Regions from separate parts of the Sphingobium sp. JAI105 genome, predicted to be linked through region 2. Evidence: predicted binding sites of a transcription regulator. Region 2 holds the regulator's gene; the other holds the start of a gene.
What was found. Region 2 encodes LexA, which represses DNA repair genes until DNA is damaged. Its sites were predicted from a motif close to GTTCCNCNCTTGTTCT; they were not measured.
Positions count from the first base shown of each region.

Region 1: a site for LexA is predicted at 7,819-7,834, ahead of IWY39_RS10355 (MmcB family DNA repair protein). Genes of this name have one in related genera too.

Region 1 is NZ_JADOUC010000001.1:2,157,568-2,172,431, forward strand. It holds gene hemE (uroporphyrinogen decarboxylase) at 1-936, opposite strand, end outside; gene IWY39_RS10305 (pyruvate, water dikinase regulatory protein) at 1,226-2,053, shown strand; gene IWY39_RS10310 (Maf family protein) at 2,050-2,643, shown strand; gene aroE (shikimate dehydrogenase) at 2,640-3,464, shown strand; gene coaE (dephospho-CoA kinase) at 3,476-4,069, shown strand; gene dnaQ (DNA polymerase III subunit epsilon) at 4,102-4,803, shown strand; gene hpf (ribosome hibernation-promoting factor, HPF/YfiA family) at 4,879-5,484, shown strand; gene IWY39_RS10335 (PTS sugar transporter subunit IIA) at 5,615-6,082, shown strand; gene IWY39_RS10340 (PaaI family thioesterase) at 6,069-6,539, shown strand; gene IWY39_RS10345 (DUF1491 family protein) at 6,529-6,882, shown strand; gene IWY39_RS10350 (cell wall hydrolase) at 7,060-7,734, shown strand; gene IWY39_RS10355 (MmcB family DNA repair protein) at 7,846-8,340, shown strand; gene IWY39_RS10360 (ankyrin repeat domain-containing protein) at 8,354-8,980, opposite strand; gene IWY39_RS10365 (SCO family protein) at 9,022-9,675, shown strand; gene IWY39_RS10370 (YcgN family cysteine cluster protein) at 9,679-10,104, shown strand; gene IWY39_RS10375 (M48 family metallopeptidase) at 10,085-10,801, shown strand; gene IWY39_RS10380 (hypothetical protein) at 10,806-11,105, shown strand; gene trhO (oxygen-dependent tRNA uridine(34) hydroxylase TrhO) at 11,153-12,010, opposite strand; gene pdeM (ligase-associated DNA damage response endonuclease PdeM) at 12,054-12,713, shown strand; gene IWY39_RS10395 (TonB-dependent receptor) at 12,902-14,864, shown strand, end outside.
Region 2 is NZ_JADOUC010000001.1:852,638-867,501, forward strand. It holds gene trpD (anthranilate phosphoribosyltransferase) at 1-834, shown strand, start outside; gene trpC (indole-3-glycerol phosphate synthase TrpC) at 831-1,622, shown strand; gene moaC (cyclic pyranopterin monophosphate synthase MoaC) at 1,619-2,089, shown strand; gene IWY39_RS03985 (molybdopterin molybdotransferase MoeA) at 2,086-3,270, shown strand; gene lexA (transcriptional repressor LexA) at 3,396-4,067, shown strand; gene IWY39_RS03995 (ComEC/Rec2 family competence protein) at 4,073-6,202, opposite strand; gene gltX (glutamate--tRNA ligase) at 6,252-7,694, shown strand; gene IWY39_RS04005 (citrate synthase) at 7,715-9,001, shown strand; gene IWY39_RS04010 (sensor histidine kinase) at 9,068-10,447, opposite strand; gene IWY39_RS04015 (DUF2336 domain-containing protein) at 10,444-11,532, opposite strand; gene IWY39_RS04020 (hypothetical protein) at 11,589-12,770, opposite strand; gene IWY39_RS04025 (hypothetical protein) at 12,861-13,163, opposite strand; gene IWY39_RS04030 (hypothetical protein) at 13,245-14,864, shown strand, end outside.

The sequences.
Region 1 (14,864 bases), 1.3 Mb from region 2:
GATATTGTCCACCGCCTGTTCGACGGCCTGCCCGCCCGCGATCAGCGCCAGCGGATCGAGATTGCCCTGCACGGCCAGCCCCTTGGGCAGGACGCGGTTGGCCCAGTGGGGATCGACCGTTTCATCCACGCCGATCGCATCGACCCCGGTGCCAGCGGCATAATCGGCGAGCTTCGCGCCTGCGCCCTTGGGGAAGCCGATGATCGGGATAGCAGGATGCAGCGCCTTCAACTTGCGCACGATCGCGGCATTGGGCTGGATCACCCAGCGGTCGAACTGAAGCGGGGCCAGGCTGCCGGCCCAGCTGTCGAACAATTGCACCGCTTCGACCCCGGCATCGATCTGGCCCGACAGATAGGTGACCGTCGCATCGACAATGGCATCGATCAGCGCGCCAAAGCGGACAGGATCGCCATAGGCGAGGCGACGGGCCGCGCCCTGATCCTTGCTGCCCTGCCCTGCGACCATATAAGTGGCGATGGTCCAGGGGCTGCCTGCAAAGCCCAGGAAGGTGACGGAAGGGTCAAGCGCTGCCTTGACCTGCCGGACCGTCTCATAGACCGCGTCGAAGCGGCTGAAATCGGGTTTGAGGGCGGCAAGGTCGGTCTCGGCCAGGATGGGCGCGAGGCGCGGGCCTTCGCCAGCCTCGAACCACAGATCCTGTCCCATGGCGTAGGGGACGATCAGAATATCGGAAAAGAGGATCGCCCCGTCAAAGCCGAACCGGCGCAGGGGTTGCAGCGTCACCTCGGCAGCGGCGGCGCTGTCATAGACGAGTTCGAGGAATCCGCCCTTGTCAGCCCTAAGCGCGCGATATTCGGGCAGGTAGCGCCCGGCTTGGCGCATGAGCCACATGGGCGGCACGGCCGGACGGTCGCCAGAGAGGACGCCAAGCAGAGGCTTGGTAGCAAGGACCGGCGGCGCGTCGAGGCTCATCTATTCTCTCTTAATATAGGATTCAGAAGGATGATGGAGATAGTAGGGACGTTGGCAGCGGGGTTTATGCGCTGTGCCCGGATTTGCCAACAGCTTGACTCCCCTGCCTGACGCTTTGCCGTCCGAGTCAGCCACTCTATCCCCGTTATCCACAGCCTGTGGATGAAATTATCGGTCTGTTGGGGGTCTGTGGATAAGATTCCGGGCTTCGTGGACGGAGCGAAAGGCGGGATTTTGTCCCCAACTCCTCCCTTGCTTTATCCACAGCCTGCCCACACAGATATGGGCCATGTCGCGCATCCATCTGCACCTTCTGTCGGACTCCACCGGTGAAACGCTGGAGAATATAGCCAAGGCCGCGATCGGCCTGTTCGAAAATGTGGAAGCGATCCGGCATTTCTGGCCGATGGTGCGTTCCGAAGTCCATCTCGACCGGATCATGCAGGAAATCGCGGCCAATCCGGGGCTGGTGCTGTTCACGCTGACCAACCATATGTTGCGGCGGCGGCTGGAAACGCGCTGCCGGGCGCTGGGCCTGCCCCATGTCGCCGCATTGGACAGCGTGGCGGACGCGCTGTCCAACATATTGGGGCAGGAAACGCGGACCCGGCCGGGGCGCAAACATATATTGGACGAAGCCTATTTCGCCCGGATCGAGGCGATCCAGTTCACCATCGCCCATGATGATGGCGTGGGCCATGAAAATTGGGAGGAGGCCGACATCGTGCTGGCGGGCGTGTCGCGCGCGTCCAAGACGCCGACGTCGATCTATCTTGCCAATCGCGGTTACAAGACCGCCAACATCCCGCTGGTGCCGGAATCCCCGCCGCCCAAAAGCCTCTATAGCCTGAAGCATCCGATGATCGTTGGCTTGACGGTCAGCCCGGATCGGCTGATCCAGATACGGCGTAATCGCTTGCTCTCGCTCAATCAGGCGCCGGAAACCGCCTATGTCGACAATGAGAAGGTGCAGGAGGAGCTGGCCTTTGCCCGGCGGATGTTCGCCGACAATGGCTGGCCGGTGATCGACATGACGCGCCGGTCGATTGAGGAAGCGGCCGCGGCGATCATCAACCTGTTCAACGACCATGTTCTGGATGAAGGGGCGGCATCATGATCGTGCTGGCGTCGCAAAGCGCAAGTCGCCGGGCGCTGCTGGAGGCGGCGAAGATAGAGTTTGAAGCGCTTTCGCCCGGCGTTGACGAGGAGGCAGCCAAGGAGGCGTTGCGCGCCGACGGGCTGGACGCGCGGGCGCTGGCCGATGCGCTGGCGGAGTTGAAGGCGCTCAAGGTTTCGCGCCGGGTGCCGGGCGGGCTGGTGCTGGGATGCGACCAGACGCTGAGCCTGGACGACGGATCGATGATCGACAAGGCGGTCGACCGGGCGGACGCGGCGCGGATATTGCGCCTGCTGTCGGGGCGGGTGCATCATCTGCACAGCGCAGCGGTGATCGTGCTGAATGGCGAACCGATCTGGCGGCATGTCGAGCGGGTGCGGATGACGGTGCGGCCATTGTCCGACGCCTTCATTGACGCCTATCTGGAGAGCGATTGGGAGGAATGCCGCTGGTGCGTGGGCTGTTACCGGATCGAGGGGCCGGGGGCGCAGCTGTTCAGCAAGGTGGAGGGCAGCCAGTTTGCGATTCAGGGCTTGCCGTTGCTGCCCCTGCTTGACTTTCTGCGCGTGCGCGGCGTTCTGGCGGCATGACCGACACGCTCCCCTATGCCGAAGTGATTGGCGACCCGATCACGCACAGCAAATCGCCGCTGATCCATAATTTCTGGCTGAAGGCGCTGGATATAGAGGCGGAGTATCGCAAGACGCATGTGACGCCCGACGGGCTGGCCGCCTATTTCCTGCAACGGCGCGCCGATCCCGACTGGCTGGGTTGCAATGTCACCCTTCCGCACAAGATTGCGGTGATGGACTATACCGACGATCCGGGCGGGGTGCGCGCGCGGATCGGGGCGATGAATACGATCGCCAGCGAAACCGGCGGGCCGCTGATCGGCACCAATACCGATGCGGGCGGCTTCCTCCAGCCCCTGCTGCGCGACAAATGGAAAGGGCAGAGCGCCGTGCTGATCGGCGCGGGCGGCGCGGCGCGGGCGATCCTGTTTGCGCTGTCGAGCCTGGGCGTGGCCGACCTGACCGTCATGGTGCGCGATGTCGCCAAGGGGCAGGCCTTGTTCGACCGGGCGGGGCTGAAAGGTCGTGTCATCGGCATGACAGATCCGCTGCCCGCCTGCGACCTGCTGGTCAACAGCACGTCGCTGGGGATGGTCGGCCAGCCGGTGCTGGACCTGGACCTTAGCCCCCTGCCCGCCAGCGCGACCGTTTACGACATTGTCTATGCGCCGCTCGAAACGGACTTGCTGAAGGCGGCGCGGGCGCGGGGTCTCAAGACGCTCGACGGGCTGGAAATGCTGATCGGGCAGGCGGCGCTGGCCTTTGACATCTTCTTCGATGCGCAGGCGCCGCGCGAGCTGGACGAGCAATTGCGCGCGTTGCTGCTGGCGGCGGACTGACGGATAGCGTCATGAAGATTTACGGACTGACCGGATCGATCGGCATGGGCAAGTCCGCAGTCGCAGCGATGTTCCGGCGGGAGGGCGTGCCCCTGTTCGATGCCGATGCGGAAGTCCATCGGCTGCAAGGGCCGGGCGGCGCGCTGATTCCCGCGATCGAGGCGCGCTTTCCCGGTACGACCGGACCCGATGGCGTGGACCGGGCGAAACTGGGCGCGGCGGTCTTTGGCCATCCCCATGAACTCAGGGCGCTGGAAGCGATCGTCCATCCGGCGGTGCAGGCGGCGCGGCGCAGGTTCCTGCAACGGCACCGTTCGCGCCGTTTCGTGATTCTCGATGTACCTCTGCTGTTCGAGACCCATGGGCACAAGCGGCTGGCCGGTGTCATCGTCGTCACCGCGCCGGCGTGGAAACAGCGCAAGCGGGTGCTGGCGCGGCCGGGCATGACGCCCGCCAAATTCCGCCGGATCGTCCATCTCCAGACCCCCGACGCGGAAAAAAGGCGGCGGGCCGATCATATCATCCACACCGGCACGACCTTTACCCAGACTCGCGCGCAGGTGCGGCGTCTGGTCGCTTGCCTTGGGGCAAAGATAGGCCGATAAGGGTTTGCCCAAGAGTCGATATGAAGAGGGCGATGCGCGAGATTATTTTCGATACCGAAACGACCGGATTCGATCCGGCCTCCGGCGACCGACTGGTCGAGATCGGCTGCATCGAACTGATCAATCGCGTGCCAAGCGGGCGGACCTTCCATGCCTATTACAACCCGCAGCGCGACATGCCTGCGGCGGCCGAGGCGGTGCATGGCCTGTCGTCGATTTTCCTGAAGGACAAGCCGCTGTTCGCCAGCGGCGTGGACGAACTGCTCGCCTTTCTGGAGGATAGCCCGCTGGTCGCGCATAATGCGCGCTTCGATTTCGGCTTCCTGAACCATGAATTGCGGCTGTGCGGGCGGCCCGACGTGTCGATGACGCGGATGATCGACACGGTGGCGATCGCCCGCACGCTGCATCCGGGCGTCAAGCACAGCCTGGACGCGCTCTGCACCCGCTACGGCATCGATCGCAGCCATCGCATCAAGCATGGCGCGCTGCTGGACGCCGAATTGCTGGCGCAGCTTTACATCGAACTGACCGGCGGCCGTCAGATCGGCCTGGGTCTTGCACAGGAGGAGGAAAAAGCAGCCATCGACGGGGAACTTGGCGCTGGCGCCATGGTTCGCCCTGTTCGTCCCGCGCGCGTTTTTGCAGCGAGCGCGGCGGAGCTGGAACGGCATGGCAGGTTCATCGCGACCCTGGAAAAGCCGATCTGGCTGGAGGAGGCGCAGGCGGGCTGACACAAAAGCCCGTGCCCGTGCCTCCAGTTTATCCGGGCCGCTTCCTGCGACCCGGCAAGAATAAGGAGAAGGCATATGGATATTCGTGTTTCCGGGCATCAGGTCGACACGGGCGATGCGCTCAAGCAGCATGTCGCAGACCGCATGGAGGCGATGGCCGAGAAATATTTTTCCCGCACGATTTCGGCCCATGTGACCTTTCGACCCGCGCCGCACGGCGCCTTCCACTGCGACATCATCTGTCATGTGATGACCGGCCTGATCCTGAAGGGAGCAGGCGAGGCGCAGGAGGCGCATCCGTCCTTTGACCAGGCGGCGGACCGGATCGAAAAGCAGCTGCGCCGCTATATGCGCCGCCTGAAGGACCGGCACAGCCAGGCCAGTGCGGCCGAAGCGCAGCGGGTCAGCAGCTTGAGCGTCGATGATATTGACGGGGCGGGCTACACCATCTTCGCCTCGCCCGCGGACGAGCAGGAGGAGGTCGAGGATTCCCCGCTGATCGTTGCGGAAACGCGCGTCGATATTCCCGAAGCCAGCGTGTCCGACGCGGTGATGATGCTGGACCTGCGCAACACCAATGCGCTGCTGTTCGTCAATGCCGGCACCGCGGCCTACAACATGGTCTATCGTCGCCATGACGGAACCATCGGTTGGGTCGAACCGCGCATGACGGCGCGCTGAACCAGCCAGTCGCCATGGGCCGCCTGTTGACCTGATGGTGCAGGCGGCTTATGGGGCCGGGCTTTCTATTCCCCGATCACCGCGCATCTAGACCCCAGGCTGAGCGCGGCTCGGCTGGTTCGGACAGACCATGGTTGATTTCCACGACATCGTTTCAGCGGACGCGCTCGCCACCGGCCTGACGGTAAACGGCAAGAAGCAGTTGTTCCAGAAGATCGCGACGCTCGCGGCGTGCGCCTATGGGCTGGACGCCGACGAGGTTGGCGACGCGCTGTTCGAGCGGGAACGGCTGGGTTCGACCGGATTTGGCGGCGGTGTCGCCATTCCCCATGCCAAGATTGCCGGGCTGGACCGAATGTGCGGGCTGGTCGTGCTGCTCGATCCGCCAGTGCCGTTCGATGCGGTCGACGATGCGCCGGTCGACATCGTCTTTGCGCTGCTGTCGCCGGTCGATAGCGGAGCAGAACATCTCAAGACGCTGGCGCGGGTGTCGCGCTATCTGCGTGACGATAATCAGGTCGCGCGGTTGCGCGGGGCCAAGTCGGACGCGGCGCTGCACGCGCTGCTGGCCGGTGGCGGGGCGCGTGACGCTGCCTGAGGCAGACACGCCCGCAAGCGGGGAGACCGCGCATTTCCGTGCGCTGGAAAATCTCTATCGCTCCGCGCCGATCAACCGGCTGTTCCGGTCGGATATCGCGATTCAGGAACCGGGGCGTTGCATCATCGATTTCGATGTAGATGAAAGCCAGTTTCATGCCGCCGGGGCGGTCCACGGCACTGTCTATTTCAAGATGCTGGACGACGCGGCCTTTTACGCGGCCAACAGCCTGGTCAGTGACCGATTCCTGCTGACCACCGCGTTCAACCTGCTGTTCACCAGGCCGATCGCACCCGGTCGAATTCGGGCCGAGGGACGCTGGATCAGTGGCAAGCGCCGCGTCTATGTGGCCGAGGCCAGCCTGATCGATTCCGATGGCGAGGAGGTCGGGCGCGGCACCGGCACCTTCATGCGGTCGCAATTCCCGCTGTCATCGCTGCCGGGATATGGTGGCTGAGTCGCAGGACAGCGCGCGGCTGACCAGCGCGATCCTGGTCAATGCGCTGGTGCGGCGCACCAATGCGGCTGGCGGCTTTGCCACGATCATCGTCAAGGGCGACGAAACGAGCGGCGTCATATTGGTGCAAGCCCTTGAAAAGGGGAAAGAAACTGGTTGGTTCGAGCGTGTATCGAACTTTGCCGGCGGCTATTCGTTAATGCGCTGTGGGCCGTCCCCGGAGGATGGCCCGGAGGCGCTCGCGACCTATGTGGCGCGTCGGCGCAGGTCGGACCCCGACCTGTGGATAATCGAACTCGATATCCCGGAAGCAGAACGGTTCGCCGCTGAAACGATCTGCTGATCGTTGACATAGTGCAATGGTCCGTGCAGAGGCCCCGCCAACGCTGAACGCGCAGGTTGCTGCATTCGTCCAAGGGGGGCGGATTTGGTAAACACGCAGACGGGGGGCGGCCAGACGTCAAGGAATATGGGTATAAGACGACGTCCAAGGCCAAGAACCGCACGTTTTTGAGTCATAATGAGTTTTCGATTGAGGGCCGCGATCATCGTGGCATTTGCGCTGTCCGCTACAGCGGCGGTGACCGCTTCCGACATGTCGATCGCCGGTGAGTCGATCCATTCGGTAGCCTCCCTGTCCAGCGACGACGCGCTGACGACAGCGCCTGCGGTGGCCCCGAAGCCCGCAACAATCACTTTTGCCGCGCCGCGCGAAATCGTGCAGCCGCTGGCTTCGGCCTCCAAGGCCGATCTGACCTATTCCACCGAATCCGACATGCAGGCGAGCAGCCTGGCCGCGCTGGTCGACGCCCATGGCGACGCCGAAGCCGTGGACGGCGACATGAAATGCCTGGCCGGAGCGGTCTATTTCGAATCCAAGGGCGAAAGCCTGGAAGGCCAGCTGGCCGTGGCACGGGTGATCATCAACCGCGCCAAATCGGGCCGCTTTGCCGACAGCCTGTGCGGCGTCGTCTATCAGCCGAGCCAGTTCAGCTTCGTGCGCGGGCACGGGATGCCGCCGATCCGCATGGAAAGCAATGCCTGGCGTCAGGCCGTCGCCATCGCCCAGATCGCCATGGACGACAGCTGGAACAGCCGGGCCGAAGGCGCCCTGTTCTTCCACGCCCGCCGCGTTTCGCCGGGCTGGGGCAAGGCCAAGCTGGCGATGATCGACAATCATATCTTCTATCGTTGAAGAACGGCGCGCGATTGGCGCGTTTCCTTTGGGGTGGATCATGAAAAGGCCGGTTTGGGTTTTACCGAATCGGCCTTTTCTTTTGTTCCTGACTTGTTCTAAAGTCGCGTCATGAGTAGCGCCCCGATCGAAAGCTGTTCCCCCCTGACCGACGGCACCGCGCTGGCGGTGGCGCGGGGGACGTTGCGGCTGTTTTTCCGCCACGACATGAGCGGCATAATGGAAGTGCCGCTGCCCAATGGGCGGCGCGCCGACATCATGGCGATCGACGGGGCCGGGCGGCTGACGATCGTGGAGATCAAGTGCAGCCGGGCGGATTTGCTGGGCGACATGAAATGGCCCGATTATTTCGACTATTGCGACCGCTATTATTGGGCAGTGCCGATGGGGTTCGACCTGTCGCTGTTCGACAGTGAATCGCTGTGGCCCGCGCGCACCGGCCTGATCGTCGCGGATCAATATGACGCCGAACTGGTCCGCCCCGCGCCGATCGAGCCATTGGCCGCGGCCCGGCGCAAGGCGGAGACATTACGCTTCGCCCGGCGGGCGGCGCGGCGGCTGACGGCGATCAACGATCCCGATCATGCAGCCGAGATCGGCTGGTAGGTCGGGCTTTAGCTCAGAATACCGGACCCTGCACCGGGCCTTTGGGCGTGGTGCTGGTCTTGGCGGCGGCGAGCGCTTCGGCAAGGCCGGGCGTGCGGTTGTCGCGGTTGGCATAGTCCCGGGCGGACATGCCGGCGATGGAATCGCGCTTGTCGGGATCGGCCCCCTGCGCCACGAGCAGCCGGACCAGCCCCAGATCGCGCAGTTGCACCGCGCGGATCAGCGGGGTTTCGCCGCTGCCATTGGTCTTGTCCACCTGCGCGCCGCGCGCGATCAGCGTGCGCGCGCCCTCTTCGAACCGGCCCTGGACCGCCTTCATCAGCGGGGTGTTGCCTTCATTGTCGGTCAGATTGGGGTTCGCCCCCTTGGCGAGCATGAAGGCGAGCCAGGTGGCGTCGCGCCGTGCGATGATGATGTGCAGCGCGGTCTCGCCCGATGTGACGTCACGGCTGTTGACCACGGTGGAGCCGGGCTTTTGCAGCAGGTCGGTGACCTTCTGCCCGTCGGCATCCTTTACAGCCTTCAGGAAATTATAATTGTCGGAAAATTGCGCCTGCGCGGCGACCGGGGACAGCAGCGCCAGCGTCAATGCGGCGGCGCGCCCCAGACCCATCCATGCGCTCAACCCGGTCTTGCTCATCATCTGCCCCGTATCATTTGCAAATCGGCCCATAGCAAGGCATGGCTGGCGGCACCATGAACAAAGCAAAGATTGCGATCGCCCTGCCGCTGCTGGCCCTGCTGGCTGCGTGCAATATGGGGACGGACGGGAACGCATCAAGCGGCGATAGCGCGCAGGGCGAACTGGCGGGCGCGCGGATCGGCGCGCCATTCACCCTGACCGATCAGGATGGCAAGCCCAGAAGCTGGGATGATTTCAAGGGCCAGTATCGCCTGGTCTATTTCGGTTACACCTATTGCCCGGATGTCTGCCCGGTCGACCTGCAACGCATCATGCAGGCGTTCAGCCAGTTCGAAAAGGCGCAGCCCGCGCTGGCGGCGAAGGTCCAGCCGATCTTCATCAGCGTCGATCCGGCGCGCGATACCCCCGCGGTCCTCAAACCCTATGTCGCGGCTTTCCACCCGCGCCTCATCGGCCTGACCGGCACGCCGGAGCAGATCGCCAAGGTCGCCAAGGATTTCGTCGTCCTCTACAATGTGGAGGGTAAGCCGGGGGACAAGGATTATCTGGTCAGCCACAGCCGCACGCCATATCTGTTCGATCCCGACGGCAAGCCGGTTGCGCTGGTCCCGGTCGATGATCCGGGCACGCCGGACGTGGACGAAGGCGCGCCGGACAAGGTGCTGGCTGCCCTCAGGAAATGGGTGAAATAGGGCTTGGACTTCTGGGAAAAGCCTCTCCACACGCTGGATGCCGCCCAGTGGGAGGCGTTGTGCGACGGGTGCGGAAAATGCTGCCTGCACAAGGCGGAGGATGAGGATACGGGGCATATCTACCCCACCAATGTCGCCTGCCGCCTGCTCGACCGCCATAGCGGCCAGTGCACCAGCTACAGGAATCGCCGCAAATTCGTGCCCGATTGCGTGCGGCTGACCCCGGCCAAGGTGAAGCAGATCAGCTGGCTGCCGCGCACCTGCGCCTATCGCCTGCGTGAGGCGGGTGAGCCGTTGCCCGACTGGCATTATCTGGTCTGCGGCGACCGGGAAGCGGTGCATCGCGCGCAGGAATCGGTGCGCGGCTGGACCGTGGCGGAGGCGGAAGCGGGCGACCTGGAGAATCATCTTGTCGACCGGGACATCTGATCCCGACGTCGCGATCCTGATCGACGGCGTGGCGATGCCGGTGCGGGTGCGCCGGTCCGCACGGGCGCGCGCCTACCGATTGACGATCGACGGCGCGCGCGGCGAATTGCGCCTGTCGATGCCGGTGCGGGCGAACCTGAAGCGCGCACTGGGCTGGGCGCAGCAGCATGAAGGCTGGGTCCGTACCCAGATGGCGGCGCAACCGGCGATGACCCTGCTGGACGATGGCGCGACATTTCCGCTGGAGGGACGGGACGTCCGCATCTGCTGGGTCGAGGGCGCGTCGCGTACGATCCGGCTGGCGGACGACCGGCTGATGCTGGGCGGGGCGGCGGAGTCGGTCAGCGCGCGCGTGCAGCGCTGGCTGGTGGCGCGGGCGCGGGCGGTGCTGGAGACCGAAACGACGGAACTGGCGCGCGAACATGGCCTGATCGTCGCGTCGGTGGGCGTGGGCGATCCGCGCAGCCGCTGGGGCAGTTGCAGTTCGTCCGGTGCGATCCGCTATAGCTGGCGGCTGATCCTCTGCCCGCCCGATGTACGCCGGTCGACCGTGGCGCATGAACTGGCGCATCTGCTGCATATGGATCATAGCGCGGCCTTTCACGCGGCACATGCGCGAATCCTTGGGGCGGACCCCCGGCCTGCACGGGCGTGGCTGCGCGCCAACGGGGCGGGGCTGCACCGCTATCGGGCCTGAGCCGATGGCGCGCCGGAAACGCTATCTGACCGCCACCATGGCGGACGGCTATGTCAAGACGATCGGGCCGACGGCGGATCCCTTCACCCATTATTGGCGGATCGTCGCGGTGCTGGACAATGGCAAGACGGAAGTGTTCTGGGGCCATGTGCGCTCGCTCGCCGAAGCGAAGAAGAAGCGTGGGGCAGCCGAAGACGGCGCGCGGATGCGGGGCTGGAAAAGCTATGCGTTCGAGATTGCGGAACTGGTGGAGACGGAGACAGCGCCTAAACCCGTTCGTTTCGAGGGAAGTCGAGAAACGTAGCGCACAGGTTTCTCGACTTCGCTCGAAACGAACGGAGTTGGGTGTTTCTATCCCCGATGCGGCCACACGCCTGATCCGTCGGCGGCGCATATATGGGCCGCATCGCGGGGATAGGGCAGGCCGCAGGCACGGCAGGTCACATAGTCGCCAACCTTGAGGCCATGGCCCACCGCCACCCGTTCATCGAACACGTAGCAATCCCCCTGCCAGCGGCTATCGCCTTCGGGCATTTCCTCCAGATAGCGCAGGATTCCGCCCTTCAGGTGGAAGACATCGTCGAAACCGCGCGACTTGACCAGGGCGGTGGATTTTTCGCAGCGTATGCCGCCGGTGCAGAACATCGCGATCTTCGGGCTGCGCCCCTGCGCCTTCAGGTCGGCGGCGAAGGCGTCGAACCAGCCGGGAAAGTCGCGAAAGGCGCGGGTGCCGGGGTCGATAGCGCGATCGAAGGTGCCGACAGCGACTTCATAGGCGTTGCGTGTGTCGATGACGATCGTGTCGGGATCAGCGATCAGCGCGTTCCAGTCGACCGGGTCGAGATGGGTGCCGGCCTGATTTGCCGGATCAAGATCGCCCACGCCCAGCGTCACGATCTCCCGCTTTACCTTCACCTTCATCCGGGCGAAGGGCGCGGCCTGCGCGGTTGCATATTTGACGTCCAGATCGGCGCAACCGGGCAACTGGCGCAGATGATCGATCAAGGACGTAATCGCGTCCGCACGGCCAGCGACCGTGCCGTTAATCCCTTCGCCCGCGACGATCAGCGTGCCGCGCATGTCTAGCGCCCCACAGAGGGTGCGCAGATCCGCCGCGATGCCCTGGGGATCATCGAAGGTGGCGAAGCGATAGAGGGCGGCGACGGTGAAAGGCGCGGTATCGGACATGGCGGCGCTATAGGCGTTCATCGGCCCTCTTGAAAGCGGGACCGCATCGGCGCATAGCCGGGCCATGGTTCCCCTTTCGTTCGCTGGTGAGGCGTTTCTGGCGCTGCCGCAGGCTGCGCTCTTCTGGCCCGCGCGCGGGGCCTTGCTGGTCGCCGACCTGCATTTCGAGAAAGCGAGCTGGTATGCGCGCTTTGGCCAGTTCCTGCCGCCCCATGACAGCGAGGCGACGCTGGACCTGATCGAGGGGCTGGTGGCGCAGACGGGCGCGCGTTCGGTCTGGTCGCTGGGCGACAGTTTTCACGATGCCGATGGCGCCGCGCGGCTGGACCCGCGCGCGCGCGAACGGCTGGTTTCCCTTACGGAAAGGCTGGACTGGACCTGGATTACGGGTAATCATGACGTCGGCGTGGCGGACATGCCGGGAGGACGCAGGCTGGTCGAGGCGGAACTGGGCGGGATCATCCTGCGCCATGAAGCGCAACCGGACGATCCACGGCCTGAAATCTCCGGCCATTTTCACCCCAAATTCCGCCTGTCGGTGCGTGGACGCCATGTCGCGCGCCGCTGCTTCGTGGAGTCGTCCACAAAGCTGATTCTACCCGCGCTGGGGGCGCTGACGGGAGGGCTGGATGCGGGCCATGGAGAGATTCGGCGGGTGGTGGGACCGGGTGCGAGCGCGTTGGTCCCTGTTTCCGACCGATTGTTACGCTTTCCGTTATCGTAAAGAAACGCTACGGAAACCGGATTTTAAGCTGTTGCTGATAAGCAACAAGGTGTGAATATCACGCCACCAGACATCGCAAAAGGCGCAGAAAAGCTAGGCTCTCTTGCCTTCGCCCTGCTGTGGCATCATAAACTAGGGCAGCACCCGATACGTCGAAAAGGCGTGCGGGCAGGAGAGGAACGACCATGATGACAGACAAGAGCCTTTGGCTGACGACCGCCGGCATGATCGCATTGACGATGGCGATGCCCGCCGCCGCACAGGACACGACCGCGCCACAAGCCGCAGTCGATCAGGACAGTGCGGAAATCATCGTGACCGCCACCCGGCGCGCGAGTCCCCTGTCCGACGTGCCGATCGCGGTGTCCGCCGTCAGCGCGCAGGCGATGCAGAATAGCGGCGCCAGCGACATCCGCACATTGAACCAGCTGGCCCCGTCGCTGCTGGTGTCATCGACCGGATCGGAAGCCAATGCGTCGGCGCGTATTCGCGGCATCGGCACGGTCGGCGACAATCCCGGCCTGGAAAGCTCGGTCGCGGTGTTCATCGATGGCGTGTATCGCTCGCGCACCGGCGCGGGCCTCAACGAACTGGGCGAGATCGAGCGGGTCGAAGTGCTGCGCGGGCCGCAGGGGACGCTGTTTGGCCGCAATGCGTCGGCGGGCCTGATCAACATCATCAGCAAGGCGCCGGAAAACACGTTCAGCGCCAAGGGTGAGATCACCTACGGCAATTATGACTATTGGCGGCTGTCGGGCCGTGTCACGGGGCCGGTGGCCGATGGCATCGCGCTCAGCCTGGACGGGGTATGGTCCAAGCGTGACGGTTTCTACAAGCTGGTCGATACGGCCGGGAACAAGGTGGGCGACACCAATGACCGCGACCGTTATTTCCTGCGCGGACAGGCGCTGATCGAGCCGAACGACAATCTGTCGATCCGTCTGATCGGCGATTATACCAATCGCGACGAAAGCTGTTGCGGCGCCGCCTATACCGAGGCGCGCGAACGGACCCCGGCGGCGGGTGGCGGATATAACACCGCGCCGTTCAACCGCATCGCCGCGATTCTGGCAGGGCAGGGCAGCGTGATTGCGGCCGACCCTTATGATCGCGAACTGACGATCACGCCGGGTCGCGACTATGTGAGCAAATTGAAGGACTGGGGCGTGTCGGGCGAGGTCAATTATGACCTGGGCGACGTGAAGCTGACCAGCATCACCGCCTATCGCGATTACAAGTCGAGCGACTATGGCGATTATGACTATAATCGCGCCGACCTGCTCTATCGCGATCCCAACACCTATCGCCAGTTCAAGACCTTCACCCAGGAATTGCGGGCGCAGGGTTCGGCCTTTGGCGACATGCTCGACTGGCTGGTCGGTGGCTATTATGCCAATGAACGGCTGACCTTGCAGGATAATATCCGCTTTGGCGCGGATTATGGCCGCTTTGCCGCCTGCCGCCTGATGGCAGGGGCTGGCGCGACGAGCAATTTCCCGGCGTCGACGCTGGCTGCCTGTGGCAGCGGGCTGGCGACCGGCGCGCTGATCACGGGCACGCAGGCGAACCTGAACGCCGGGCTGAACGCCGCTTTCCTCAACGCCGGCCTGCCAGCGCCAGTCGCTGCGGGGCAGGCGGCCGCGATCTCGACGGGTCTGGGCAACGGTCTGCGCGCGCTGGCGGCGATCCCGTCGGGCACGGGCGACATCGCGTCCATCTATCGCCAGAAGAGCGAGAATTGGGCGCTGTTCACCCACAACATCGTCCACATCACCAATCGGCTCGATCTGACGCTGGGCCTGCGCTACACGCATGAGAGCAAGACATTCTCCGCCGATTTCAACAATAATAATGCGACCTGCGCCGCATTGCAGCCCGGACTGGCGCCGATCGCGACCAACCCGGCGCTGGGCAGCGCGGCGGCGCTGGCGGGCGGCATATTGACGCTGGGATGCCTGGGCAACGGATCGACCAGCCTCAATGCGCTCGACCTGAACGACAAGATCAGCGACGGCGAATTTTCCGGCACGGCGGTCCTGTCCTGGAAGGCGACCGACGACCTGATGGTCTATGGCAGCTATTCCAAGGGCTATAAGGCGGGCGGCTTCAACCTCGATCGCTTCCAGCTGGGATCGACCGGGCTGAACGTCA
Region 2 (14,864 bases):
GCGCGCGCCATGCGCGCCCGGATGATCCCGGTCACCGCCCCGGCAGGCGCTATCGACGTGTGCGGCACCGGGGGCGATGGCCATCATACCCTCAATGTTTCGACCGCCGTGTCGCTGGTCGTCGCAGCCGCTGGCGTCCCCGTCGCCAAGCATGGCAACCGCGCGGCATCCTCCAAGGCGGGTGCAGCCGACACGCTCGAAGCGCTTGGGCTCGACCTGGACCGGGCGGCGGCCAGCGCCGAAAAGACGCTGGCGGAGATCGGCATCTGCTTCCTCTTCGCGCAAAATTACCATCCCGCGCTCAAGCGGCTCGGCCCGATCCGCAAGGCGATCGGCGAACGGACCATCTTCAACCTGATGGGACCGCTCGCCAACCCGGCCGGGGTACGCCGCCAACTGGTCGGCATCGCCCGCCCCGCCTATGTTCCCATCTATGCGCAGGCGCTTGCCGAACTGGGCGTCGACCGGGCCATGATCGTGTCGGGCGATGAAGGGCTGGACGAACTGTCGCTGGCAGGCGGCAATGACATTGCCGAAGTCGCGGGCCATGGCGTCGTTGCCATGCATCGCCTGTCCGCTGCCGATCTGGGCCTCTCCACTGCCCCGGTCGATGCGATCCGCGGCGGCGACGCAGCGCATAACGCCGCCGCCCTGCGCGCGCTGCTGCTGGGCGAGCCGGGCGCCTATCGTGACGCCGTGCTGCTCAACGCCGCAGCCGCCCTTGTCGTGGCCGACGCGGTTGCTGACCTTAAGGAGGGCGTGGAGGAAGCGGCCGAGACGATCGACCGCGGCCTTGCCAATGCCCTGCTCAATTGCTGGATAGCCTATCAATGACCAACAAGCTGATCGAGATTTGCGATTTCAAGCGCGAGGATGTCGCCCGGCGCAAGGCCGCGAATTCGCTGTCGTCGCTCCACGCCCGCGCCAGCGAACAGACGCCCCCGCGTGGCTTTCGCAAGGCGCTGGACGACGCAGCCCGTTCCGGCTTCGGCCTGATTGCGGAGATCAAGAAAGCCAGCCCGTCCAAGGGGCTGATCCGCGAAGATTTCGATCCCCCCGCCCATGCGCAGGCCTATGCCGCTGGCGGCGCGGCCTGCCTGTCGGTGCTGACGGACGAACCCTATTTTCAGGGCCATGACGATTATCTGATGGCGGCCCGCTCCGCCTGCGCGCTTCCCGTACTGCGCAAGGATTTCATCGTCGATCCCTGGCAGATTTTGGAAAGCCGGTCGCTGGGGGCCGACGCGATCCTGATCATCGTCGCCGCCCTTGACGACGGGCAGATGGCGGAGATTGAGGATGCAGCGCTTGGGCTTGGCATGGACGCGCTGATCGAAGTGCATGACGAGGCGGAAATGGAGCGCGCGCTCAAGCTGCGATCCCGCCTGATCGGCGTCAACAATCGCGACCTGCGCGATTTCAGCGTCGATTTCGCCCGCACCTATGAACTGGTGGGCAAGGCGCCTGCCGGTTACACATTCGTCGCCGAAAGCGGCCTTGGCAGCCATGCCGACCTGACCGCCATGGCCGATCATGGCGTGCGCTGCTTCCTGGTTGGCGAAACGCTGATGCGGCAGGCCGATGTCGAAGCGGCGACGCACAGCCTGCTGACCGGCGCGTGACGGGCCTTACCCATCTCGACGCGGACGGCGCGGCGCGCATGGTCGATGTGTCGGCCAAGGCGGTGACCGCGCGGGAAGCGATTGCAAGTGGCCGCATCGACATGATCGCCGATGCCGCTGCCGCGATTGCGCAGGGACTGGTCAAGAAGGGCGACGTGCTGGCGGTCGCGCGGGTCGCGGGGATCATGGCGGCCAAGCGCACGGCCGACCTCATCCCGCTTTGTCACCCGATCGCGCTGAGCGCCGTCAATATCGACTTCGATCTGGACGAAAGCGGCGTGACCGTCACCGCTACCGCGCGCACCGCTGGCCAGACGGGCGTGGAAATGGAGGCGCTGACCGCTGCCTCTGTCGCGCTGCTCACCATCTATGACATGGCCAAGGCGCTCGACAAGGGCATGGTCATTGGCCAGGTCCGCCTGATCGCCAAGAGCGGTGGCAAGTCGGGCGACTGGCGCGCGGCATGAGCCTGCTGCCCGTCGCCGAGGCGCAGGTTCGCCTGTTCGCCCTTGCGAGCCCGCTGCCAGCGGAAACAGCGCCGGTCGCCGCCTGCAACGGACGCTGGCTGGCCAGCGACCTACTGGCGTTGCGCAACCAGCCCTGGGCCGATCTGTCCGCGATGGACGGCTATGCCGTACGCGCCGCTGAATGGCCGGGGCCATGGCAGGTCACTGGCGAAAGCGCGGCTGGCGGCGCTGTGCCTGCGCCGCTGGCGCCCGGACAGGCCTGCCGCATCTTCACCGGCGCGCCCCTGCCAGCAGGCGCAGACGCGATCCTGATTCAGGAAAATGCCACCCGCGAGCGCGACCGACTGACCGCCAGCGACGATCCTTTGCCTGTCGGGCGCAACGTCCGCCCTGCCGCGTCGGACTTTGCCATGAACGCCCTGTTGCTGGCAGCCGGGAGCGCCCTTACGCCCGCGCGCATCGCGCTCGCCGTGCTGGGCGGCCATGGGACGCTGCCCGTCGGTCGCCGCCCCACGGTCGCGCTGATCTCGACCGGCAACGAACTTGTGCCGCCCGGCGCGCCGACCCCGGCGGGCAGCCTGCCCTCTTCCAATGCGGCCATGCTGGCGGCGATGCTGGCAACCCTGCCGTGCGACGTCATTGATCTGGGCATCGTTCCCGATGATCTTGATGCCATGACGGCTGTACTGAACCGCGCGGCGTCGGCGGACATCATCGTCTCTACCGGCGGCGCGTCCGTCGGCGATCATGACATGGTCCGGCCTGCCTTCGCGCAGGCGGGCGGCACGCTCGATTTCTGGAAGATCAGGATGCGGCCGGGCAAGCCGCTGATGGCCGGTACCATTGCCGATGCCGTATTTTTGGGCTTGCCGGGCAATCCGGTCTCTGCCTTTGTCACCGCAACGCTGTTCCTGTTGCCGCTGGTGCGCCATCGCGCGGGATCAACCGCGCCGCTCCCGCGCCTGAGCGAGGCGCGCCTTGCCGCGCCGCTGCCTGCGACCGGCGATCGCGACGATTATCTGCGCGCCTATCGAGGGGAGGCCGGGATCGTCTCCGTCACGTCGCAGGACAGCGCCGCCACGGCCGCCATGGCGATAGCCGACTGCCTGATTGTCCGCCCTGCCGGTTCATCGATCGCCGCGGCAGGCGACATTGTCACCATCCTGCCCCTGACGGACTGATCGACCGTTCGATTGAACCCGGTCCCCATGGCCGGATGCGCCGCTTCCGGTCAGTTGTTGCTCGCTTGACTCGCCTCCTTCCGTTTCCTATGTGTTCCTTATACGTTCCATGGAGGACCGCAGGCATGTTGACCCTCAAGCAGCAGGAATTGCTGAGTTTCATCCAGACCCGGCTGGAGGAAGGTGGCGTATCCCCTTCTTTCGAGGAGATGAAGGATGCGCTCGACCTGCGATCCAAGTCCGGCATTCACCGGCTGATCAATGCATTGGAGGAACGCGGCTTCATCCGCCGCCTGCCCAATCGCGCCCGCGCGCTGGAGGTGTTGAAGCTCCCCGACGCCATGCACCGCGCCCCTGCGCCGGTTGCTCCGGCCAAGCCGCAACTGGCGCCCAGCCTGCCGATCGCTGCCAATGACGTCATTGAAATCCCGCTGCATGGCCGTATTGCCGCCGGCGTCCCGATCGAGGCGATGGAGGGGCAGAATATGCTGTCCGTCCCCGCCGCGCTGCTGGGGGCTGGCGATCATTATGCGCTGGAAGTGTCGGGCGATTCGATGATGGAGGCAGGGATTCTGGACGGCGATTTCGCGCTGATCCAGCGCACTGATGTCGCCCGCGAAGGCCAGATCGTCGTCGCCCTGATCGACGATGCGGAAGCGACGCTCAAATATTTCCGCCGCGAAGGACAGCGCGTCCGGCTCGACCCCGCCAACAGCGCCTATGAACCGCAAATCTATGATCCGCGACAGGTGCGAATTCAGGGCAAGCTGGCGGGACTGCTGCGCCGCTATAATTGAGGCCGTTATGACGGGTGACGGCGAGGGCGCGGTGCGACGATCCAGGGATGAGCGTCGCCCGCCATCCTCACCGTGCTGATCCGCGCATCGTCCAGGTCAATGGCAATGCCGCCGGTTCGCGCCAGCATCCGTCGGTCGATCTTCAACCAGCGCGGGCGACACCAACGGGGCAGCGCGCGATCGGCAATGACGATGTCGGCGGCGGCACATTCCCGGCTGAACAAGGCCCGTTCGACCAGCATATCGCTGCGGGTGGCCAGCACATGCCAGCGCCGCCCGCCCGCCTGTATCCCCACTGCGCACAAATCCGTCGAGCAGCGCGCCTGCCGCAGGTCCGCCATCGCTTCGATCGGCCCGTCATAGCCCGCGCTCTCCGCCAGCGTGTCGCGCACATAATCGCCTGCGCCCGCGCGCAGCAGTGCCATGCCGCCTGTCGATGTCCGCACCGCGACGTGGCGGCCATCGCTCGTCACCAGAATATCGGGCGGTGATAGCAAAAGCACGCCGGTCACGCCGATCGCCACTGGCCCAAGGCCCAGCCAGCGCCACCCGCTGCGCCACAACAGACACCAGAGCAGCCCGCCGATCATCAGCGCGAACAGCCAGGATGGCACCGCCGGCGTCAGCATTGTCGCCATTGGACTGGCGGCGACGCCATGGGCGACCAGCAGCAACAGGTTCAGCGTCTGCGCGGTCATCCACCAAAAGGGGGCGCCCAGTCCGACAAGATCGAACAGCAACGCCAGCGCCTCCAGCGGCATCACGACAAAGGTAGTCAACGGGATGGCGACGAGATTGGCGAACGCCCCCAGCATCCCGGCTTTGTGAAAATGGAACAGCGCGATTGGCATCAGCACCAGTTCGACGACAATGCCGGTCATCAGCATTGCCGCCAGCACCCGCCCCGCCCTGCGCGCCCACCCCTCATCCCGCGCGCTGGTCAAGGCGCGAAAACGCGGATGCTCGGCCAGCGCAACCAGCGCGGTAACGGCGGCAAAGCTCATCTGGAAACTCGGCCCCGTCATCGCTTCGGGCCAGAAGGCCAGGACGATGAGCGCGCCCACCGCGACCAGCCGCAACGTGATCGCGTCGCGCCCCAGCGCCAGCCCGCCCAGCACCAGCAGCGCGGCGATGCAGGACCGCAGTGTCGGCACTTCCGCCCCGGTCAGCAGCGTATAACCAATCCCCGCCAGCGCCCCGCCCGCCGCCGCGATCAGCATCAGCGGCCAGTCGAGCGCCGCTCGCTGGCTCAACGCCATCGCCCGCATCAACAGGAAAATCACCGCGCCGATCAGCGCCGTCACATGCAACCCGCTGATCGAGAGCAGATGGGCAAGCCCACTACGGCGCATCGCTTCGGCATCGGCCTCCGCAATCGCGCCCTGGTCCCCCGTCGCCAGCGCCACGGCAATGCCCTGCGCCGGCCCGTCCACCTGCCCCCGAATATGCGCGAACAAGCGCGCCCGCAGCGGCGGCGGCGCGGTTGACGGGCGTAGGACGTCAATCGGTTTCAGCGCCTTGCCAGTAGCGCCAATCCCCTGAAAATAGGCACGCGCGGCAAAATCATAGCCACCCGGCACGCTGGGCGGGGCTGGCGGCATCAAACGGACGCGAAAGCGGATCACCGCCCCCTCGCCCAATCCGGCCGGAACATCCGCCTCGGCAATGTTGACTCGGATCGTGGCTGGCAGGCCCGGCGCGTCGACCGGACGCAGCATGGCCCGCACCATCTGTTGCGCGGGAACCGCCCGAACCGCCATCACTTCACCCGTCACCACGGTGAAGACCGCCCGCGCCAGCGGCGGCTGCCCCAACAGGACCGCTTTCCCCCATATCAGCGCGCATCCGATGCAGGCCAGCATTCCGCCCGCCACGATCATGCGCCGCAGCCGCGCGCCATCGGGCAGCAGCGACCCCAGGCAAGCAAGCGCCAGCGCACCACAGCAAAAGGCCAGCCACCCGGCCCTGTCGGGCAGCAGGAACCAGGCGGCGATGCCCGCGCCCAGCGCGATCGGCACCCATAGGGGAATTTGCTCGCGCTCCGTCTCCAGCCAGCTTTCCACCCGCGAAAACGCCCCGCGCAACCACGCCGCAGCCCCCCACCAAAGGGAGGTTTGTCGTGGCTCAAAAGCCATGCTAGGGGGCGACGCATTCATGGAACAGGCAGGACGAATGTCAGCGAATATGACGGCAAGTGCAACGGGAATGAACAAGCCGGTAGTGACCCGTTTCGCGCCATCGCCAACCGGGTTCCTGCATATTGGCGGCGCGCGCACCGCTTTGTTCAACTGGCTGTTCGCCCGTCACCATGGCGGCAAATTCCTGCTGCGGATCGAGGATACCGACCGCGCCCGCTCGACCGAAGAAGCGGTCGCGGCGATTTTTGACGGGCTGGATTGGCTGGGTCTGGGCGGTGATGAACCGGCGGTGTTTCAGTTCGCCCGCACGCCGCGCCATGCCGAAGTCGCCAACGCGATGCTGGCGAACGGCCATGCCTATAAATGCTATGCCACGCCCGAAGAACTGGCGGAACTGCGCGAACAGCAGCGCGCGGCCAAGCAGCCGATGCGTTATGACGGGCGCTGGCGCGACCGTTCGCCCGAAGAAGCGCCTGAAGGCGCGCCTTTCGTCATCCGTCTGAAAGCCCCGCGCGAAGGCCAAACGGTGATCGAGGATGCGGTGCAGGGCCGTGTCGTCGTACAGAATGCCGAACTGGACGATATGATCCTGCTGCGGTCCGACGGTACGCCCACCTATATGCTGGCCGTCGTCGTCGACGATAATGATATGGGCGTCACCCATGTGATCCGCGGCGACGATCATCTCAACAACGCCTTCCGCCAGCTTTGCATCATCCGCGCCATGGGTTGGGACGAGCCGGTCTATGCCCATATCCCGCTGATCCACGGATCGGACGGCGCGAAGTTGTCCAAGCGCCACGGGGCGCTGGGCGTGGATGCCTATCGCGACGATATGGGGATGCTCCCAGAAGCTGTCCTCAACTATCTGCTGCGGCTGGGCTGGGGCCATGGCGACGAGGAGATTATCCCGATCGCCCGTGCCATCGAGCTGTTCGACATTAGCGGCGTCGGCCGATCGCCCTCGCGCTTCGACATCAAGAAGCTGGAAAATCTGAACGGCCATTATCTGCGCGAAGCGGACGACGCCCGCCTCGCCGCGCTGGTCGCGCCGCGCGTCGCCGCCCGTCTGGATCGCGCCTTGCCGGACACCGGCCTGGCGCTATTGACGGCCGCGATGCCCTCGCTCAAGCCGCGCGCCAAGACGCTTAATGAAATTGCCGAGGGCGCCGAATTTCTGTTCAAAAATTGCCCGCTGGATTTTGACGAAAAGGCATTGGCTCTGCTAGACGACTCGGCGCGCGCGCTGCTGGTCAAGACAGCCGACGCTTTGAGACCAGTTCAAACATGGACGGTTGAAGCGATCGAGGACGCAATTCGCCGCGTGGCGGAGGATGCCGGCCTGGGGCTGGGCAAGGTGGCGCAGCCGCTTCGGGCGGCACTCACCGGGCGCACCGTCTCGCCGGGTATTTTTGATGTCCTCTTCCTGTTGGGGAAAGAGGGGAGCTTGGAACGGCTGACCGATGTTGGGCACGCATCGGTTGGCTGATGGCATAAATGGAGAACAATATGTCGGAAAACAAAGCCACTTTGACCGTCGGAGGAGAGACCAAGGACTATGCCGTCATGGACGGTTCGGTCGGTCCGCAGGTCATCGATGTGCGCAAGCTTTACGCCAACACCGGCATGTTTACCTATGATCCCGGTTTCACCTCCACCGCGAGCTGCGAATCCGGCCTGACCTATATCGACGGTGACGAAGGCGTCCTGCTGCACCGCGGCTATCCGATCGGCCAGCTGGCCGAAGCATCGAGCTTCATGGAAGTCAGCTATCTGCTGCTGAACGGCGAACTGCCATCCAGCCAGGAACTGGACGAATTCACCCGTACCATCACGCGCCACACGATGGTCAATGAACAGCTCACGACCTTCTATCGCGGCTTCCGTCGTGACGCGCATCCCATGGCGATCATGTGCGGCGTCGTGGGCGCGCTGTCGGCCTTTTATCATGACTCGACCGACATCAACGATCCTATGCAGCGCAGGATCGCCAGCCATCGCCTGATCGCCAAGATGCCGACGATCGCGGCCATGGCGTATAAATATTCGGTGGGTCAGCCCTTCGTCTATCCGCGCAACGACCTGTCCTATACGGCCAACTTCCTGCGCATGACCTTCTCCGTCCCGGCGGAAGAATATGTTCCCGATCCAGTGATCGTGGACGCCATGGACAAGATTTTCATCCTCCATGCCGACCATGAACAGAATGCATCGACATCGACCGTTCGTCTGGCGGGATCGTCGGGCGCCAATCCCTTCGCGTGCATCGCGGCTGGCATTGCGTGCCTGTGGGGTCCGGCGCATGGCGGCGCGAACGAAGCCGCGCTCAACATGCTGCGCGAAATCGGCACTGTCGATCGTATTCCGGAATATATCGCCCGCGCCAAGAACAAGGATGATCCGTTCCGCCTGATGGGCTTTGGCCATCGCGTGTATAAGAATTACGATCCCCGCGCGACCGTCATGCAAAAGACCGCCGAGGACGTGCTGCGCACGATGGGCGTCACCGACCCGGTGTTCGACGTCGCGCGCGAACTGGAAAAGATTGCGCTCAGCGATCCCTATTTCATCGAAAAGAAGCTCTTCCCCAATGTGGACTTCTATTCCGGTGTGATCCTGTCGGCCATCGGCTTCCCGACCGAGATGTTCACCGTTCTGTTCGCCCTGGCCCGCACCGTCGGCTGGGTCGCCCAGTGGAACGAAATGATTTCGGACCCAGCGCAGAAGATCGGTCGCCCGCGCCAGCTCTATACCGGCCCGGTGCAGCGCGACTATATCCCGGTCGACAAGCGCTAAGCCTGCGCGACCCAATGCAAAATGCAGAACGGCGCCCTGTCAAAGGGGCGCCGTTTTTCATGGGGATCAATCGTCCGCCGGCAATGTCAGGATGAAGCGCGCGCCTTCGCCGGGCGCGCCGCCAATGCGAATATCGCCGCCCATCGCGCGGGCAAGGCGGCGAGAGATATAGAGGCCCAGGCCGCTGCCCCCGGAATCGTCGCGGCCCAGCCGCTCGAACTTTTCGAATATCCGTTCGCGATCCGCGACGGCCACCCCCTGCCCCTGGTCGATCACCATGATCCGCGCCTGGCCATGATCACATTCGGTGACGATCCGCACTTCGCTGCCTTCGGGCGAATAGCGCACCGCATTGCCGACCAGATTCACCAAAATCTGTAGCACGCGGCGAAATTCCCCGATTGCGGGCCTGGTCGCGTCCGGGTCCGGCGCTGATATGCGGATATTCCGGTCGAGCGCCTTGACCGCCAGCAGCCCGGCAGCGCGGCGACCCAGATCCGCCAGATCAATCTCTTCTGCGATCACGCTGAAATCGGGTCGGTCGATCGCCTGCAAATCTGCCAGATCATCGACCAGCGCCATCAGATGCCGTCCGGCCGCTGCAATGTCCGTCGCATAATCGGCATAGTCGGGGCGCAACGGCCCCTCCAACTGGGCACTGATCGTATCGGCGTTGGCGATGATCCGCCCCAATGGCTGGCGCAGCGACCGGTCGAGCCGTTTGCCGAATTCGCCCGGATACAGGGCAATTGCCGCCTCCTGCATGATCGGACCAGCCGCCATCTGCTCCAGAGCGAATGCCGTGCCGCGATAGCCGGTCAGTTGGCCGGCCAGATCGAACATGGGGAAACCCGACAGGCGAAACGTCCGCGCCGGATCGCTGACCAGTGCTGCCGTCTGGTCCCGAAAGGCGCGCCGCTGGGCAAAGGCGCGCAGCATCGCCATGTCGCCATCATCGTCTGGCTGAAGCTGAAAATAGCTGGAAAAGCGGCTGCCCGGCACGGGCGGATCGGGCGGCAGCGCGCCATGGCCGTCGTTTCCGGCCAGCACCATCTGGAACCGCAACTGCACGTCTATCTGCCAGTTCCAGCCATCGGCCAGCGCCGCAATATCCGCTTCACGCCGCGCTATGTCGGCTGGCAACGCAGCGACTGGCCGCTCATGCCAGTCGATGATCGACAGAGTGACGCCATCGCTGTCGGGCCGTGCCCGCACCCACATGTCGATGTCGCCATGCTGGGTCGCCGCAATGATCGGCCGCGATACGGTAATCCCCAATCGCACGCACAGCCGCGCGATCGCCGCCAGTTGCGGTACCGCGACCGGCGCGCCAAGATCGCCCCCGGCTTCGCGCTGAAGCCCCAGCAAGGGCAGGTCAGCGCTGAGCAAAAGGCCGTCGGCGGAGATGAATGCCCGGATGATCGCGGGATGGGACGGCATATTCACGCGCCTGTAACCCGGCGCAGATGGTCCAGCCGTGAACGGAAAGCGGGCGGCGTGCGCAACGCACTGACTGCCGCATCAGCCTGCGTCTCGGTCAGTTGCTGATAGCATTCGGCCTCCGCCACGATGGCCGCGTCGGACAGTGAAGGACGCACCGGTTGCAGCGCCAGCAGCAAATGGCGATAATCGGCATCCGATCCGCCGAGCGAACGGCACAGCATCGCCACCTGCGCCAATGGCCCCAACACCAATATTTCGGTCGCCTGCACCGTGGTCATGCGCAGCCGCCGCGCCGCAAGCGCCGCAAACAGCAGAAAGCGGCGCTGCCCCAGCGCGACACCCATCAGTTCGGGCGAATCCGCAAGATCGCCGATCCGCCGCACCAGCCGATCCGCCTCGGCAACGGGACTGGCACTTTCGTCATGATCGGCAAGCAAGGCCCAGCCCGACCGCTCGAACCCGACCAGCATCGCATCTCCCGGATCGGGTGCGCTCCGCTGAACCACAGCGGCCAGACAGGCAGCCGCCGTCCAGACCAGTTCGGCAAAATATTCAGCGGGCAGGTCCGGCCGCATCGGCCGATCCTCGCCGCCCGCTGCGATCCAGCGCCCCTCCGCCAGCGCCAGCGCAGACAGGGCGTCGCCGATCATCGGATCATCGCCCAGCGTGAGCACGCCCCCATCGCTATCGTCCAGCCGATCGACATCGGCCTGGCCGAATTGCCGCAGCATCAGGCTGACGCCGGCGCGCATCTGCATGTGCGCCAGCAGCGCCGGCCCGATCAGCGTCGGTTGCGCCCGTACGGTTGGCCAGCAAATCGGTTCTGGCGAGCGCGACAATATGTGGGCAACGTCCGGTGCGTGGTCGAGCGAGAGCCGCAGCGCCATCTCGATCGCGTTCAGGCATCCGCCCAGATGCCGCCGCGTTTCCGCGATCAACGCATCGTGGCGCGCCTGTTCCTCGACCGGGAAAAAGAAAGCCAGATCGATGGCATGGCCAACCGGCACGGCGGACATGCCCGCCATGACTTGCGCCATCGGCCAGCTGTCCGCCATGACCGCACCGGTAAGGGACGAATAGGCGTTCATACCGGGACCATAGCCCGACGTCCTTAAAATGCACTAAACCCTGCTATCGAAATATATCAGTCGCGCGGGCGCAATATGATCGCGCCAGCCGACGCGATCAGCGCCAGCATTGCCACCCTGATACCCTGCGCCAGCATGCCCACCAATCCGGCGAGCATCAGCATTAGCAGCACGGTGCCGGGCGTAACGATCATCCATGGCCGGGCGCCGCCGGTACGCCGCCAGCGATCCGCCACCAATATGATCGCGAGCAGCAGCGCCAGATCGGCGGCCATCGTGCTGCTGCCCGCCAACACGATGCCGGTCAGCGCCAGTAATGGCGTGACAAATGCCAGCCAGCCCGTCGGCGCCGGTCGCAGTGCCAGTTCCTCCAGACGATCGGCAATTTCCGCCAGTAACAGCGCGCCCAGCAGCAGCGCGAACCCGGTCAGCGTCCATAACAGCTCGACCGGCACCAGCGCGATCGCGGCCAGCGCGATGGCAGCGATCCGCACCTGCATTGCGGGAACCTGCATGCGCATCAGCGCCGGACTGATCATCCGGGCCAGCGGCGAAAGCAGATAATGTTCAACGCCACCCCGCGCCCGCGCCGACGAAGCGCCTGCCGCCGTGACCGCCTGCGCCACCAGATCGGCCTGCTGCTGGGTCTCGATCAGCGCGACGCGCCCTTCGAGCAGATCATCCTGCGCCACGGTGACGCGGCGCGCGCCCTTCTGCACCGCTGCCCGTACCAGCGTGAGCGACAAATCCCAGTCGCCGATCATGTCGAGCGTGCCGAACAACAAGGTCGGACTGATTCGCGCCAGCCCGGCCCAGCGTTGCCCCGCGTCGATCCGTTCGAACGGGGTGCTGGCGCGGCTGTCATCCGTGACCAGCAGGGCATTGCCCTCCGCGCTCGCCATCGCCTCGAAATGGGACTGCGACACGATCGCCCCGTCGGCCACCAGCAAAACGTCGGCATCGCGCGGCGCATCCCGCACCATCGACACCATATCGCGCACCAGTGCGACCGCGATCCCGTCGGCGCTCAGCCGATCGACCGCCTGCGACAAGGCGGGGGTGATCACGCTCACCAATATCATGATTCGATCCGCACCGGCCTGCGCCGCCTGCCGCGCCTGATATTCCACCAGCGTCTGTCCGGCAAAATACAGACTCGCGCGCTGACCAACGGTCGTCTGGCCACCAGACGAATCGCCCGAAGCCCGGCTGGCGCTGAGAATAGCCGCGAAACTCATATCGTTATGGTATCGACCCGATTGTTGTGCAGCGGGCCTTGTCGCAAGGCTGGCGGCTTCGCGCAAGCGCAGCCGTGCCACTGCCACGATTCAGGTCTGTTGCAGCCCCGCCAGCGCCGCGCGCAACCGGCGCAGCACGCGCGGATCACCCGGTGCGGCCTCTGCTGCCTCATCGGCCAGCGCCATCAGTGCGGTAAGCCCGAAACTGGCCGCCAGCCCTTTCAGCCGCCATGCCGCCAGTTCCCAATTGGCGTCGCACCGCGCCCGCCCCAGCAGATCGATCTGCCGCTCGGCGCTTTCCATGAAGGCGACGCGCAGGTCCGCGATCAGGGCGCTGTCATCGCCGACGGCTGCGGATAAAGCTGCATGAAGGGCGCCGGGATCATAGGACATAGAGACAGACGCTATCTGGCTTGCGTTAAGTTTTGGTAACAGGGCATTTGCGCGGACGGAAAAGCTGCTAGGATGCACGACATGACAGGGGGCAGCACAATCGTCGAGTTCTGGCGCGACGAATCAAGCGCAGCTAGCGACGCGTCGCAGGCGGATGACATTTTGCTTTTGAAACAGGCGTCTCTCAACATCGACGAAGATGATTCGGATGATGGCGCGGGCGATGGCTGGGTCAAACGCATACGCGTGGGCTTGAGCCTGCTCGCGATCGGCTGGGTCGGCTTTGCCGGCTGGGCGATTTTCGCGGCGGGCGACCTGCCCGGCGGCCCCTTGTTCTGGGCCAATGCCATCGCCACGCTGGTCGTCCCGCTCATCCTGCTGGGCCTCGCCTATCTGCTGTTGATGCGTAACAGCCGCGCCGAATCGCGCCGCTATCTCGACACTGCCCGCGCCCTGCGGACGGAAGCCGATCTGCTGGAACTGCGACTGGGACGGATCGCCACCCAGCTGGAAACCGCCCGTCAGTCGATGCAGCAGCAGGCCGAATTGCTCGACAGCTATGGCGCGGCGGCCAGCAGCAATATGGAGGCGTCCGCCGAACTGATCGCCAGCCGGTCCCAAGCAACGGTCGATCGCGCCGAATCGGCGGAGCGGGCAAGTGCTGCGCTGGTCGCCAAGATGGACTCGTTGATCGCCACGATCCCCGAACTGGAGGACCGCACCGGCCGGATGGCGGCGCAGATCATGGACAACGGCCATGCGCTGGCGGAACGAATCGACACATTGGAAGCGCGGCTTCACGCGCTGGCCGAATTGTCCGACGACGCCCGTGCCCGCACCCTGTCCGCGACCAAGAGCCTGTCGAGCCAGCTGACGCAGCTTCAGGAATCGACCCGCGTCGCCAATGAGGAAGTGACGGGCATGGCGGAAATCGCCGCCGGACGGATCGACGCGACTGCCCAGAGCGCGCGGCAGGCGATGGACCGGACCCGTCAGGATGTGGAAATTCAGGCAGCCGCTCTCGCGACACTGATCGAAACCGCCGAAACCGGCATCGCCAGCACCAGCGACACTGTGCGCGCGGCCCTGATCGAGGATCTTGACCGGGCGCAGGCCGATCTGACCGCACGCCTCGACGCTGCCTTACGCAGCGTGCGCGCGACGATGGCAACGACCGACGAAGGCCTTTCGCGCCGCGCCGAACATCTCGAAGCGCTGGTCGCGGCGGCGCAATCGGGCATAGGTGACGTCAGCGAAACGACCCTGGCGACCTTGACGCGGGACATGGACGCGATCGAGAAGGATTTGCGCGAACGGCTCGACACCGCGCTGGCCCGCGCGCAGGAAGCATTGGCGCTGACCGAGGGCAATTTGTCGACCCAGTCGGCCGCGCTGGAATCTCTGGTCACCCGCTCACGCGACAGCCTCGACGCCATCGGCAGCGAGACGGTCACGGGTCTGGCCAACACGATCGGCGACGTGGAAAACCGCCTGCACCAGATGAACGAGGTCATGGCCGGGCAACATAGCCTGATGGCCGGCATCCAGTCGGGGCTGGACGAAACGATCACATCGACCCAGAATCGCTTTGCGACGCTGGAGGAAGTCGCCCTCGCCCGGAGCGAGAGGCTGACCGAAGCACTTACGCGCCTGACCGCCGAAACCCAGCGCATCGACGGCGCATTGGCCAACGGGGGCGTG